3 regions of the Pseudoalteromonas sp. NC201 genome follow, and region 1 is predicted to be linked to each of the others. Evidence: predicted binding sites of a transcription regulator. Region 1 holds the regulator's gene; each other region holds the start of a gene.

What was found. Region 1 encodes FliA, which starts transcription of late flagellar genes. Its sites were predicted from a motif close to CTAAAGNTNNNNNNNNNNNNGCCGATA; they were not measured.
Region 2: the regulator FliA is predicted to act here: its motif matches at 2,311-2,337, upstream of PNC201_RS06790 (VC2046/SO_2500 family protein).
Region 3: the regulator FliA is predicted to act here: its motif matches at 2,208-2,234, upstream of PNC201_RS16460 (DUF5610 domain-containing protein).

Annotation. Positions count from the first base shown of each region.
Region 1 covers NZ_CP022522.1:1,475,178-1,479,374, reverse strand. The annotation lists gene PNC201_RS06040 (chemotaxis protein CheA) at 1-910, opposite strand, end outside; gene PNC201_RS06035 (protein phosphatase CheZ) at 924-1,700, opposite strand; gene cheY (chemotaxis response regulator CheY) at 1,721-2,104, opposite strand; gene PNC201_RS06025 (RNA polymerase sigma factor FliA) at 2,147-2,881, opposite strand; gene PNC201_RS06020 (MinD/ParA family protein) at 2,884-3,744, opposite strand; gene flhF (flagellar biosynthesis protein FlhF) at 3,737-4,197, opposite strand, start outside.
Region 2 covers NZ_CP022522.1:1,641,242-1,645,438, forward strand. The annotation lists gene PNC201_RS06755 (ion channel) at 1-70, opposite strand, end outside; gene PNC201_RS06760 (M48 family metallopeptidase) at 297-953, shown strand; gene PNC201_RS06765 (helix-turn-helix domain-containing protein) at 976-1,371, opposite strand; gene PNC201_RS06770 (DUF2938 domain-containing protein) at 1,444-1,941, shown strand; tRNA gene PNC201_RS06775 (tRNA-Tyr) at 1,959-2,043, opposite strand; tRNA gene PNC201_RS06780 (tRNA-Tyr) at 2,070-2,154, opposite strand; tRNA gene PNC201_RS06785 (tRNA-Tyr) at 2,175-2,259, opposite strand; gene PNC201_RS06790 (VC2046/SO_2500 family protein) at 2,372-2,893, shown strand; gene PNC201_RS06795 (YchJ family protein) at 3,270-3,731, opposite strand; gene PNC201_RS06800 (SulA-like leucine-rich domain-containing protein) at 3,778-4,173, opposite strand.
Region 3 covers NZ_CP022522.1:3,757,595-3,761,791, forward strand. The annotation lists gene PNC201_RS16450 (RNA recognition motif domain-containing protein) at 1-211, shown strand, start outside; gene murI (glutamate racemase) at 212-988, opposite strand; gene PNC201_RS16460 (DUF5610 domain-containing protein) at 1,052-2,179, opposite strand; gene trmA (tRNA (uridine(54)-C5)-methyltransferase TrmA) at 2,344-3,438, shown strand; gene PNC201_RS16470 (DUF523 domain-containing protein) at 3,449-3,907, opposite strand; gene PNC201_RS16475 (thiol:disulfide interchange protein DsbA/DsbL) at 3,956-4,197, opposite strand, start outside.

The DNA.
Region 1 (4,197 bases):
CTGGCTCAGCTTCTGAGATATCTGTCGGCGATTCATCTACCGCTTTAGGAGCACTGCCTTTACCATGAAGTTCGTCAAGCAAAGCCTCAAACTCATCATCGGTAATTTCTTCATCTCCAGAGGGCACACTCGCAGCGCCTGATGACGTTGCTTTAGCCGCAGGCTCACTGGCTTGAGAAGTAGCCGCATCTTCTGCATTTGGTGCTCCACCAAATTTCCCAACCCCATGGAGTTCATCTAAGAGATTATCGAACTCGTCATCGGTGATATCGCCGTCATCTGCAGTTGACACCGTTTCAGGTTTAGCCGCCGGTGCGACAGCAGGCGCATTACCAGAGCCGTGTAACTCATCTAATAGATTTTCAAATTCTTCTTCTGTTATCTCATCAATGCTAGAGCCGCTATCATCGCCTGAATCTGCGTCCGCATCGAATAGAATATCATCCGCACTTAAATCTGGTACAACAGACTCTGGCTCTGAAACAGGTTCCTCAATCACTTCACTGACTTCGTCTTCAGATGCTGGTTGGCTGAGTTTATGGAGGGTTTCAAGCAACACAGGATCGGCAGCTTCGGGTTCCTCTCGGTTTTGAATACAAGCGAACATTTCGTTGATCGTATCCAAAGATTGCAAAATAACATCCATTAATTCTGACGTTACTTTTCGCTGCCCTTGTCTTAGTACATCAAACACGTTCTCTGCACCGTGACAGGCATCAACCAGTTCGGTCATACCGAGGAAGCCTGCTCCACCTTTAACAGTATGGAAGCCACGGAAAATCGCATTGAGAAGTTCTTTATCTTCGGGATTATTTTCTAGTTCAACAAGCTGTTCAGATAACAGTTCTAATATTTCGCCTGCTTCAACAAGAAAGTCCTGCAAGATATCTTCATCGACTTCAAAGCTCATACACACTCTCCAACTAGAAGCCTAAACTAGATAGCAAGTCATCGACTTCGTCTTGACCAGAAACCACGTCATCTCGCGATTCAGCGTCAATAATTGGACCTTCAGGTCCAGACAATTCATCACTGATAGTCTCAGTTGTTTTTATTTCGTTTTCATTCGCATTTTCTGCAACTGCAGGCGCTTCATCCGAAGTACCAAACACAGTTAGAAGGTGAATGAGACTATCTTCTACTTCTCTCACAAGCTCAATGACTCGACGGATGACCTGCCCAGTCAAATCCTGATAGTCTTGCGCCATCAGCACATTAGTCATTAAGCCTTGTAATTCGTCTGTACGTGTCTTTGAAGTCTGCATAAAGCTGTCGAGATCATGACACAGAGATTTAAACTCACCGAGTTGAATATCTCTGCTCATCAACCGATCCCAAGTAGGCTTTATTTGTGCTAACTCATCCGCAAGATTCTGCGCAAGAGGTAAGCTTTCTTCGACCGCGTCCATCGTTTTATTAGCAGCGCTTTCTGTCATTTCCATAACATAATTAAGACGCTGCTTGGCGTCAGGTATAGCCTCTGTCGTGAGATCTGAGAGTCGAGTATCCAGCTCAAAGTTCTTCAAGGACTCGTGTAATTGGCGAGTTAGCTTTCCAACTTCTGCAAATAACTCCGATTGCTCTTTGTTAGCAGCTTCTAAAATCAGCTGGTCAGCTTTTTCTTGTTCACCTTGCTCTAGTAGCTCAACAAGTTGCTTGGCTTGTTCAAGTGTAATTTGCGGCGCAGCATTTACAGACATAGGCCATATCCCCTTGCTGTTTAGCCTAGTCGCTCAAATACTTTTTCAAGCTTAGTCTTGAGCGTACCTGCAGTAAACGGTTTAACAATATATCCGTTCACCCCAGCTTGCGCTGCTGCAACAATTTGTTCTTTTTTCGCTTCTGCGGTAACCATCAACACTGGAATGTGCTTAAGCTTTTCATCTGCGCGTATTGCACGAAGCAGATCAATACCTTGCATGCCCGGCATGTTCCAATCAGTTACTACAAAGTCAAACTCCTGATTTTGTAGCATCGGAAGTGCTGTACTACCATCATCAGCTTCTTGAACATTGGTAAAGCCTAAATCTCTTAATAGGTTTTTGATTATTCTTCTCATAGTAGAGAAATCATCAACCACGAGAATCTTCATGTTCTTATCCAAAACTTCCTCCAGTGAGGTTCGAACCCAACTATTTTATGTACTCTAATTTATCCAGTCATTGATTTTAGCTTTGAGCTTTATCATTGCCTGACCGTGAATTTGGCTTACTCGAGATTCACTGACATCAAGGATGGCACCAATCTCTTTTAAATTCATTTCGTCGTTATAGTAAAGTGACAACACCAGAGCATCCCTTTCGGGTAGTGCTTTGATAGCATTTACTAAAGACTCGTTAAAACGTTCATTTTTAACGTTATTAAACGGTTTGTCTAGCGCAAAATCGCTGTTTGCTGGGGTTATCACATCTTCATCAACCCCTAGATCCTCAATGCCGATGACTTTACTTGCATTTACATCATGTAAAATATGATGGTACTCATCTAAAGATATATCAAGTTTTTCAGCGATTTCAGTGTCTTTTGGTTCGCGGCCAAGGAGAGATTCGAGCTCAGATATAGCTTCGGCTACCATTCTGCTGTTTTTATGTACGGACCGAGGGGCCCAATCTCCGCGACGGATTTCATCTAGCATTGCACCTCGGATGCGTATCCCCGCAAAGGTCTCGAAACTAGCGCCTTTAGTAGCATCGAAATTTTTAGATGCTTCAATCAATCCAATCATACCTGATTGAATTAGATCGTCGAGCTGCACACTTGCCGGAAGCCGAGCGATCAGGTGACATGCCACTTTTTTGACAAGTGGAGCATGCCTCTCGACCACTTTATGGATATGGTCAGAAGTTTGATATCCCGCAGCTCTGTTGACCGGAGAAGCCATAATCACCCGTTTACAAGTTGTTCAATGAAAAATTCTAGATGACCGGAAGGTTGATGAGGAATTGGCCATTTAACTGCCTTGGCAGCAAGTCCTTTAATTGCAACTGCTGCTGGAGAGCTCGGAAATAAATCCACGATTGCTCTTTGTCTACGAGAGGACTTACGCATGTTTTCGTCAAATGGTACTGTGGCCACTAATTCCAATGCTACATCAAGAAAACGGTCTGTAACTTTTGAAAGTTTAGCAAATAATTCTTGCCCTTCACGCATACTGCGGACCATATTGGCAACTATTTTAAAACGATAAACGCCATGCTCTCTGCTTAAAACTTTGATCAACGCATAAGCATCCGTAATAGAAGTCGGTTCATCACACACAACAACCATCACATCTTGTGCAGCTCGAGAGAAGCTCAGAACCATATCTGAGATACCAGCTGCGGTATCAACAATTAAAACATCAAATTGAGTGTTAAGCTCGCTAAATGCGCGAATAAGTCCAGCATGCTCTGCGGGAGTCAACTCCACCATGCTTTGAGAACCCGAAGTAGCTGGCACAATTTTGATACCAGCGGGACCTTCTACGAGAATCTCATCTAGTTCACATTCACCCGACAACACATGTGAAAGGTTCTTTTCTACTCGGAGCCCTAACATCACATCACAGTTTGCCAAGCCCAAGTCCGCATCTAAAACGAGAACTCGCTGTCCTTGTTGGCCCATAGCGATGGCAGTATTGAGCGAGACATTGGTTTTACCCACCCCACCTTTACCACCGGTCACGGCTATTACTTTTACACCCTGGTTGCTATTTTGACTCATTCTACGCAGGCCACTTGCTTGATCTAAAACTGTGTTAATCATACATTCCTACTGACTCTGACGCTACAGGTACACGTCGAGAGTGCTGTGCTTTTATTCTTTTTAAATACAATTGCTCAGCCTTTTTTACTAGCTTTTGAGCATTTGCTACGCGAATGTCTTCTGGCACTCGCTGACCGTTGGTAAGATACCCTATTGGCAAGCGATTTTGAATCGCTATGCTAATTATCTCACCTAAACTTAGACTTTCATCAAGTTTTGTGAAAATACAGCCACTTAAATTTACTTTTTTGAAGTGTCTTACTGTTTCTTGTAACACATTCATCTGTGCTGTCGCACTCAACACTAAATAGCTACGAATATCTACTCTCGCGCTACGCATAAGTGTATTTAACTGTTCAGTTAAGCGCAAATCTCTTTGACTCATTCCCGCCGTATCTATTAATACTAGACGCTTATTGCGTAAATGATAAAGCACTTCTGCAAGTTCATTTG
Region 2 (4,197 bases), 170 kb from region 1:
AGCCCATATCGATTTCACTGCATTTTTTTCCCTCAGGTGACACATATTGGCAAATGGGTTTATCAGCCATAGCTTGCCTAAATCAAAATGCCTTTTTCATTAAGCGTAGCAGCAAAAATAATAAATACGGTGATTTAACGAAAAAATCTTTCTAATTTATAAAGTGTTAGAAACCACACTATTGATGAGTTTATTGCCATCGTTGGTCTAATTCATTATCTTGCATGGCGTTTGCAGTGACTCTGACAAGTTGCTCATACTATAATGCATGCTTTAGTGACTAAGAATTTGTTACCTTGCAATATCAATTAAAGAAAAGCCGAAAGCGTAAGAGCGTTGCGATAAAAATAAAAGCAGGCCAAGTGTTTGTGTATGCGCCAGAGCAAATTTGCGAGCGCTGGTTACATACTTGGGTGGAAAGCAAATCCGATTGGATAAAATCAAAGCTTGCTCTAAAAATCATACCTGAGAGCCCTCGGCCACTGGAAACAGGAATTGTGCAAGTCTTCGGCGAGACCTTTACCATTCAAAGGGGCGAAAGCACGACCTCTGTAATTGATTTTGACAACAAAAGGGTTTTACTTAAGGCTGTCAAAAATGAATGGCGTGAATTAGTTGCGCTGTTAAGCGAAACGCTAAATGACTATGTAGACATGGTTATTGCGCGCTATCAACCTGATATTCAAGCTCGCTTTGATACGCTAAAGATACGAGTTTATAAAAGCCGCTGGGGCAGTTTTTCATCTAAAGGCGTGCTTGCGTTTAATACGTTTTTGATTGGTGCGCCTAAGTGGGTAATCGATTATGTGGTAGTGCACGAACTTTGCCATTTTCACGTCATGGCACACAATAGCGCATTTTGGCGCTTGGTAACAAAGCACTATGGCCACGACCATAAAATGGCTCGGCGTTATTTACGTGACCACGGTCCTGACTTGATGATTGAGCATTAGCATAGTGCCCTGTTTATGCCTATTATTTCTCGGGCCTCGCTTTTGCCGCGCGTTTTAACAGCTTTTGAAATGTCGGACATTCAAAATGGCTTGGCGCTGGGCATTTGGCAGCGTGATAGAGGCCATCTCGCATTGCAGTTAAATGCTTAATGGTTTCATTTAATTCATCCGCTTTGGATTGTAACTTCACCCTATCAATATCCGCTTTACCCTCGGGGGTAAACATGTCCGCTATTTCATCTAACGAAAAGCCTGCGTTTCTGCCTAGTGTAATAAGCGCTAGGCGTTCAAGTATTGAAGGGGGGAAAACACGTTTGAGCCCTTGTCGACCAATCGATCGGATCAGTCCTTTTTCTTCATAATATCTAAGCGTGGATGCGGGTAAACCAGACTTCTTTGCAACTTCACTGATATCCATTCTTGCCCTTGACTTAAAGTTAACTTGAACTAGTAGGATAGCGGCTATCAGTAAAAAAGAGGAGTAAAAATAGTGGAAAGCCTATATTCGATGTTAATGCCAGCAGTCGCGATTGGCGTAGGTGCAACGCTTGTTATGGATTTGTGGGCATTTATGCTCAGTCGCGTGTTTGCCATAAAGGGCTTAGATTATGCATTGGTTGGTAGGTGGATTGGACACTTGTGTAAAGGTCAACTCACGCATCAAGGTATCGGGCACAGTAAACCAATATCTGGTGAAGGTGTCATTGGCTGGTGCATGCATTATCTCATTGGGATTGTATTCGCCTTGGTGTTACTTCTGAGCGTGGGCAAGCCTTGGTTGACTGAGCCTAGCCTTTTGATTGCGTTAGTTTTTGGCTTAATAACGTGTGTTTTTCCATTTTTTATTATGCAACCCTGTTTTGGTGCAGGGGTAGCAGCATCTAAATTACCAGAGCCGAATAAGGCAAGGGTAAAAAGTATGGCAGCACATTTTATTTTTGGCTTTGGATTGTTTTTAAGCTCGTTTATATATGTAAGCTTGTTGTGAGATAACACAATAAAAGGTGGTGGAGGGAGCTGGATTCGAACCAGCGAAGGCTGAGCCGTCAGATTTACAGTCTGATCCCTTTGGCCGCTCGGGAACCCCTCCATCGTTTGGAGCGTTTACTTTAAAAGTGGTGGAGGGAGCTGGATTCGAACCAGCGAAGGCTGAGCCGTCAGATTTACAGTCTGATCCCTTTGGCCGCTCGGGAACCCCTCCGAAATTGTAACTGTTGTTTATGGTGGAGGGAGCTGGATTCGAACCAGCGAAGGCTGAGCCGTCAGATTTACAGTCTGATCCCTTTGGCCGCTCGGGAACCCCTCCTAAACAACGGCGGTGATAATAACAAAGTTTTTTTCGAAGTAAAGAAAACTACTAAAGTTTTTCGGAAAAAGGCCGATAAATTCATAATTAGCAAAATAATCGGTTGGAATACATGCAAATTGATGGCGTTTTAATCAGTGAGTCGCAATTAGGATCCGCATTGAACATTAGTGTTCATGAGACGCGCTCTGCCGATTTTGCCATGCTGTTATCTATGCTATCAACCGATGCATTAGATTTTAGCCAATTTCACCTACCAAAATCTGAAGCTGCCGCAAAAGATAACTCAGAAGAAACACTAAAAAAGCAATTTGAAATAGGTCCACAAAAGCCGCTTGCGCCAAAAGAGTACAATATGCTTATTGGTCAGCATAACGCGCAGCTGGTATCTATGGGGGCGATGGCAACCTTGCGATTGCAAGAAAATTTAAATCCAGAACCTTTTGCCGCACGAAATGATAAAAAGCATATTCCACTCGAAGTCGTAGAAAATTTGGAACCAGCGGTTAAAAGACGTTTGGCGAGCGCGCAAGGTAAACTGGCCTTAGTTGCTGATAAGGCAATGGATGCGGCTGGTTTTTATGATCAAATTGCAACGGGTGATATGCAGAGTATGTTACGCGCGACGGCGTAACAACATTAGCTGCTTTTACTCCTTCAAAATTGAGCAAATTTAAGACAAACTGGTATTAAACTTGCTGTTTTACAGCTGTTTGCTTCGTTACTAGACTGACATAAAACGCCATGCTTATCGTGCTTCATGTCTAATACCAATTGAATTAATTCTCTAATCAATTTGAAGGGTGAAATAGCATATTAGCTTCGTTAAAAATTTCTCATTTAGAACAACTAAATAGCAAAATTTTTGCCTTGCTACTAAAGCTATTTCCCCGCTTCAAGATAGATCATTTACTTAATACAACTGGTATAAGCTAAACGGCCTTTAATCATCCTTAGCTCGTTTCAAGCCTTTTTTATTGCTTTGTATCTAATCTCTAGTTCAGACTATTTTAGCTACCGTGGCACTTTTTATACTTTTTATCACTGCCGCACGGACAGAGGTCATTTCTGCCTACTTTGGTTGTAGGTGTATCGTACAATTCACCATCTAAGTAATACCATCTGCCTGCTTCGGTAATAAAATTTGACCGCTCATGGAGTATATAGTGTGTGTTTTCTGCGATATAGTGCGCCTTAAACTCAACGATCCCCTGAGTAGCTTCTACTACTTCTTCTAGCACTTCCAATTTTATAAAGTGTGCATAATTAGCAAATGCAGCAATATCGTCGATATTGTTTTGTGCTTGTTTAGCCTGGGCATAGGTGTCATGAATATACTTTGCATCTTTTAAGCAGTATGCAGTATAGCGAGAGCGCATGAGTATTTGTGGACGCTCTGCGAATTTTTGTCCCTTAAGGTACGGTTCACAACATTGCGAATAGGGAAGGGATGAATTGCAATAACAAGACATAAAAAACTTCAGTTTTAACAAATTTATATCCTGTTATTGTAGCTTGTTAAGCGCTTTGAAAACAGTGGATCGCAACGTCAGATACCGGCAGTTCCATTTTGTTGATAGTTTGCACTGATGCAATATCAGTCCAAATCACCACTGCAGCGAAATTACCATTGCTGATAGCACTTTTAAGTACATACTCAAGGTCGTATATGTGCTTTTGCCTAATGACGAGCAACTTACTTGCATCAACTGAAGCGCTTTCTAGTAGTGACTTGTTTGGTACATTATCGGGTGCAACGAGTAGCGTCCAGCCTTGTTTATGCTGACATTTATGTAAAACTTTAAGTAACTCTAAACTAGCGACGATCTCATCTTCAACTATCACATTATTGATTTCGTTAAGTGTGTAATAAGTTGAATTGTTTGGCTGTAGAAGTGCATTGCTGTGTAACATAATTGTCTCACTGGTTATCTATAC
Region 3 (4,197 bases), 1.9 Mb from region 1:
TTTCGAAGAGCAAGGGCAAGTATTTTCAGTTCGCCTACTTAAGGATAAAAACACAGGCAAACGACGTGGTTTTGGTTTTGTTGAGATGTCTAAGCAAGATGCAGAAAAGGCGATTACTCAACTCAATGAACGTGAATTTCAACAGCGTACATTAAAAGTAAGAGAAGCAAAGCAAAAGCCTGAAGGTGAGATGGATCACTCACCCGCTTAATTAATCTTTATTTAAATTAATAATAGAGATTACTTCTTTACTACCCATTACTGGTGCCGTTGCATAGAAACGCACTTCCGATGCACTCGGCACCTTTTCTCCTACTACTATTTGACTTCCCAACAATGACACTGCGCGATTGGCTATTGCTTTGCCAGAATCAACCAGCTCCACATGCTTCTGTAAGCAATTCTTGATATCGTGAGCTATCAACGGAAAATGTGTACATCCCAACACTAGCCTATCAACAGTGGCTGGAATGTAAAGCCGGTCTATTTCCGCGCAAAGTGCCTCTTTATCCAACTCGTTATGCCAATAAAAGTGCTCAGCGATCCTTACAAGCTCCGTTGAATGCAAAGTTTCAACTTTACAACCTGAGGTAAAATCCATGATGAGCTTATGTGTATAAGCATTATTTGACGTTGCCGGTGTTGCCAATAGTGCGATGTGCTTGGTCTTTGAACTAGACGCAGCAGGCTTAACAGCAGGAACAACACCTATAATTGGAATCTGGGTATGTTTTCTGGCTTCTTCCAACGCGTATGTTGAAGCGGTATTACATGCAATAACGATAAGATCAACATTGCCCAAGTATTGCTGTTGCCAACGAATAAGTCCCTTGATACGTGATTTGATTAGCTCTTGAGGCTGAAGGCCATATGGGAGAAAAGCGTTGTCCATAACATAACTAAATGAACCCCCCTGCAAACATACCTTTAAGTGCGACAGCACACTGGTGCCACCGATCCCCGAATCGAAAACCAAAATATGCGACAAACTTCATACCTCAAATCAATGAAGTATGAAGTTTGCCATGAGTCCTCGCGAAAATAAACTGGCTTAGCTTGTTTGTTTTTGCTCAACTTGCTCTTTATTTAGTTCATTCAGTTTACTAAAAAAGCTACTAGCATAATCCAAAAATTCATTTAGTCTCGACTGACCTTCATTCATCCAAGCAAGCAGGTTTGGCAACTCATTATCGGCATTGAGTCCCTTAGCTTGCTCTTGCACATCTGCTAACTGCTTATTCAGTGGCATAAATGCCTTCTCTAAGTCTTTCATTGGATTGCCTTGCTGATATTGAGCAATCGCAGCAGATGTTTTACTTTGTCTTAAATCCATCGTGAAATTAGTGATCTGATCTGAGTTTAAGCTAAGCGACTTTGCCAAATCGAAAGCTTCATCGTATTCACCACCGAAAAAAGAATCACTGACATTACGGATATCTTCCATCATATCGTTAATTGCCTGCTGCTCCTCTTCGTTCAGCTCACCATTTACCTTAATTGAGAAACTAACCTCATGAGAGGACTTAGTGCCATATGCCATGCCATAATCATTACCTTTTTGCGCGACACTCGCAGCGGCTCCCTGAGCATACGCATCGGAGAATGAAATAACGACTTCATCCCCTTCAGCTGTAGTAAATGCATATTCAGCCTGATTAGAAAGGCTCGCAAACTGTGCGGCACTGATCGCTAATGCCTTTGGCGATTTTTCTTCAAACAATTCTTTTTCAAAATCATCTAAACCTTTAAAAATCCCTTCTCGTGATTTTTCAATACCATCTTCGATGTCGGAATTGAAAGCGCCCGTGCCTTTTAACTCTTCGCTGGCTTCATCAATACCCTGTAGCACGCCCTTACGTGCCCCATCTAGCATGGATTTCAATTCGTCATCATTTTTGCCGTCGACTTTGGCTTTCTTCACTGCCCCCTGAACAAAATCGAGTACATTTTTGACAATAGATTCAAAATCAAATAGTGGCTTGTCTTTTTTATCTTGTGTCGGCTTCTCAATCCCCAACGCTTCTGCAAGCTTATCATCAAGAATTTTAGCTGCTAGCTTAGATTTATTCCCCGCATAGCTGTCCGAATTAATTTGGATATTTGGTCCTATCCCTTTGCTCTTTCCAGGCTTATGCTGCATCGCTGGATTGAGCAACTGATTTAATTGCCCGATTTTCATGGTATGCCCTCCAATATATTAGTTAGATTATCGGCATATTTGCGCAAAGCTAAAGTATAATGATTAAAAAAACAGCAAACCAGACGCATCAGTGATGCTAGACTGGACAAATTAGCAACGCTCCCTAAAATAGCGCCTCTTAATTCAACATAGATGGTTTTAGCATGGCAGTAATAAAAATTGATGATTCAGCATACGAGCAACAGTTAGCAGATAAAGCTGAGCGTATCACAACACAATTTGCACAGTTTGATGCACCTGCACTTGAAGTGTATGAATCTGCAACTCGCCATTACCGCCAGCGCTGTGAATTTAGAGTATGGCATGAGGGTGAAGATCTGTTTCACATCATGTTTGACCAGCAAACAAAAGAAAAGATCCGTGTTGATAGCTTTGATCCTGGTGCGCCGCTTGTCAATGAAATGATGCAGGTGATGATACATCAGCTGAAAGGCAACGAAATATTGCGTCGTAAACTGTTTCAGATCGACTACCTCACGACACTGAGTGGTGAAGTACTGATCAGCTTGCTTTATCACAAGCAGTTAGATGAAGCGTGGCAAACCGCGATGCAGACATTGAGAGCCGAGTTGCAACAAACCTATAAAGTTGATTTTATCGGTCGTGCTAGAAAACAAAAGGTTGTGTTTGGCAACGACTATGTAACTGAGAAACTAAGCGTTAACGGTAAAGAGTATATTTATCAGCAGGTTGAGAACAGCTTTACGCAACCGAATGCGGAAGTGAATCAGAAAATGCTAGCTTGGGCGCAGTCCATCAGTGAACCGCTAAGCAACGATCTACTTGAGCTTTATTGTGGTAACGGTAACTTTTCAATTGCATTGGCTGGTTCATTCAATAAAGTGCTGGCTACGGAGATCTCTAAATCATCAGTAAAGTCTGCACAATTTAATATTGCAGCAAACAAAGTCGATAACTTAGATATTATTCGCATGTCGAGTGAAGAGTTTACACAAGCCATGAAAGGGCAGAAGTTTTCTCGATTAGATGGTATTGATTTACAGTCCTATGATTGCCAAACGATTCTTGTCGACCCGCCTCGTGCTGGTATGGATGAATTAACCTGTCGCTTAGTCAGCAACTACGACAACATTATTTATATCTCATGTAATCCAGACACATTAGAGCGTGATTTAGCCTTGTTATGTGAAACACATAAAATCGCACGCATGGCAATTTTCGATCAGTTCCCTTATACCCATCATATTGAATCTGGCGTTTACTTAGTGAGAAAGTGATCTCTAACGATTAACGACTGGCTGCCATCGCTGTGATAAGTGCTGGCAGTTGAGTTTCGCTAAAGACTTGAATACCGGATTGCTGTAATAAAGACGCCGTTAGCCCCTGCCCTACTATTTTTTTACCTGTATGACTACCATCGTAAATCAGATTGCTGCCGCAAGACGGACTGGACTCTTTTAACAACGCAAACTTTATATCGTGCTGAAGACAAGCCGCTAGCGCTTTTTTAGCACCGAGTTCAAACGCGGTGGTAAAATCATCCCCTTGTTTACTCAAAACTTTACCATCTGCTATTTCAGCCGATGGGCGAGGTGTTGGTAAACCACCAGATACTTCGGGGCACAGCGGTAAGACCCAATTTTTTTGCCGCCAATACTGCAACGTATTGTCTTGAAGGCTTTGTGAAGAGGCGTCATACCTCACCGGATAACCTAATAAACAGCTAGAAACTAAAACTTTAAACATAAAAAAGCCCCGCAACAATTGCAGGGCTAGTCTAATACAAATTAGATTTTATTTCTTTGCTAAATAATTCACCAAAGCTGCAATTTGCTCAGGCTTAGTCGTACCAGACTCACGAAGCAATAGCTTGTATTTACCGTTTACCACGAACATTGGTACACCTGTTAGCGCGCCTTTATCAGAAAGTGTCTTCTGCATTCGTTGCATTTTTGAAGCTTTAGTACGAACAGAGAAACTGGCATAAAGTTTATCAAACTTCTCTTCTTCAACACCTTGTGCAATAAAGATATCTT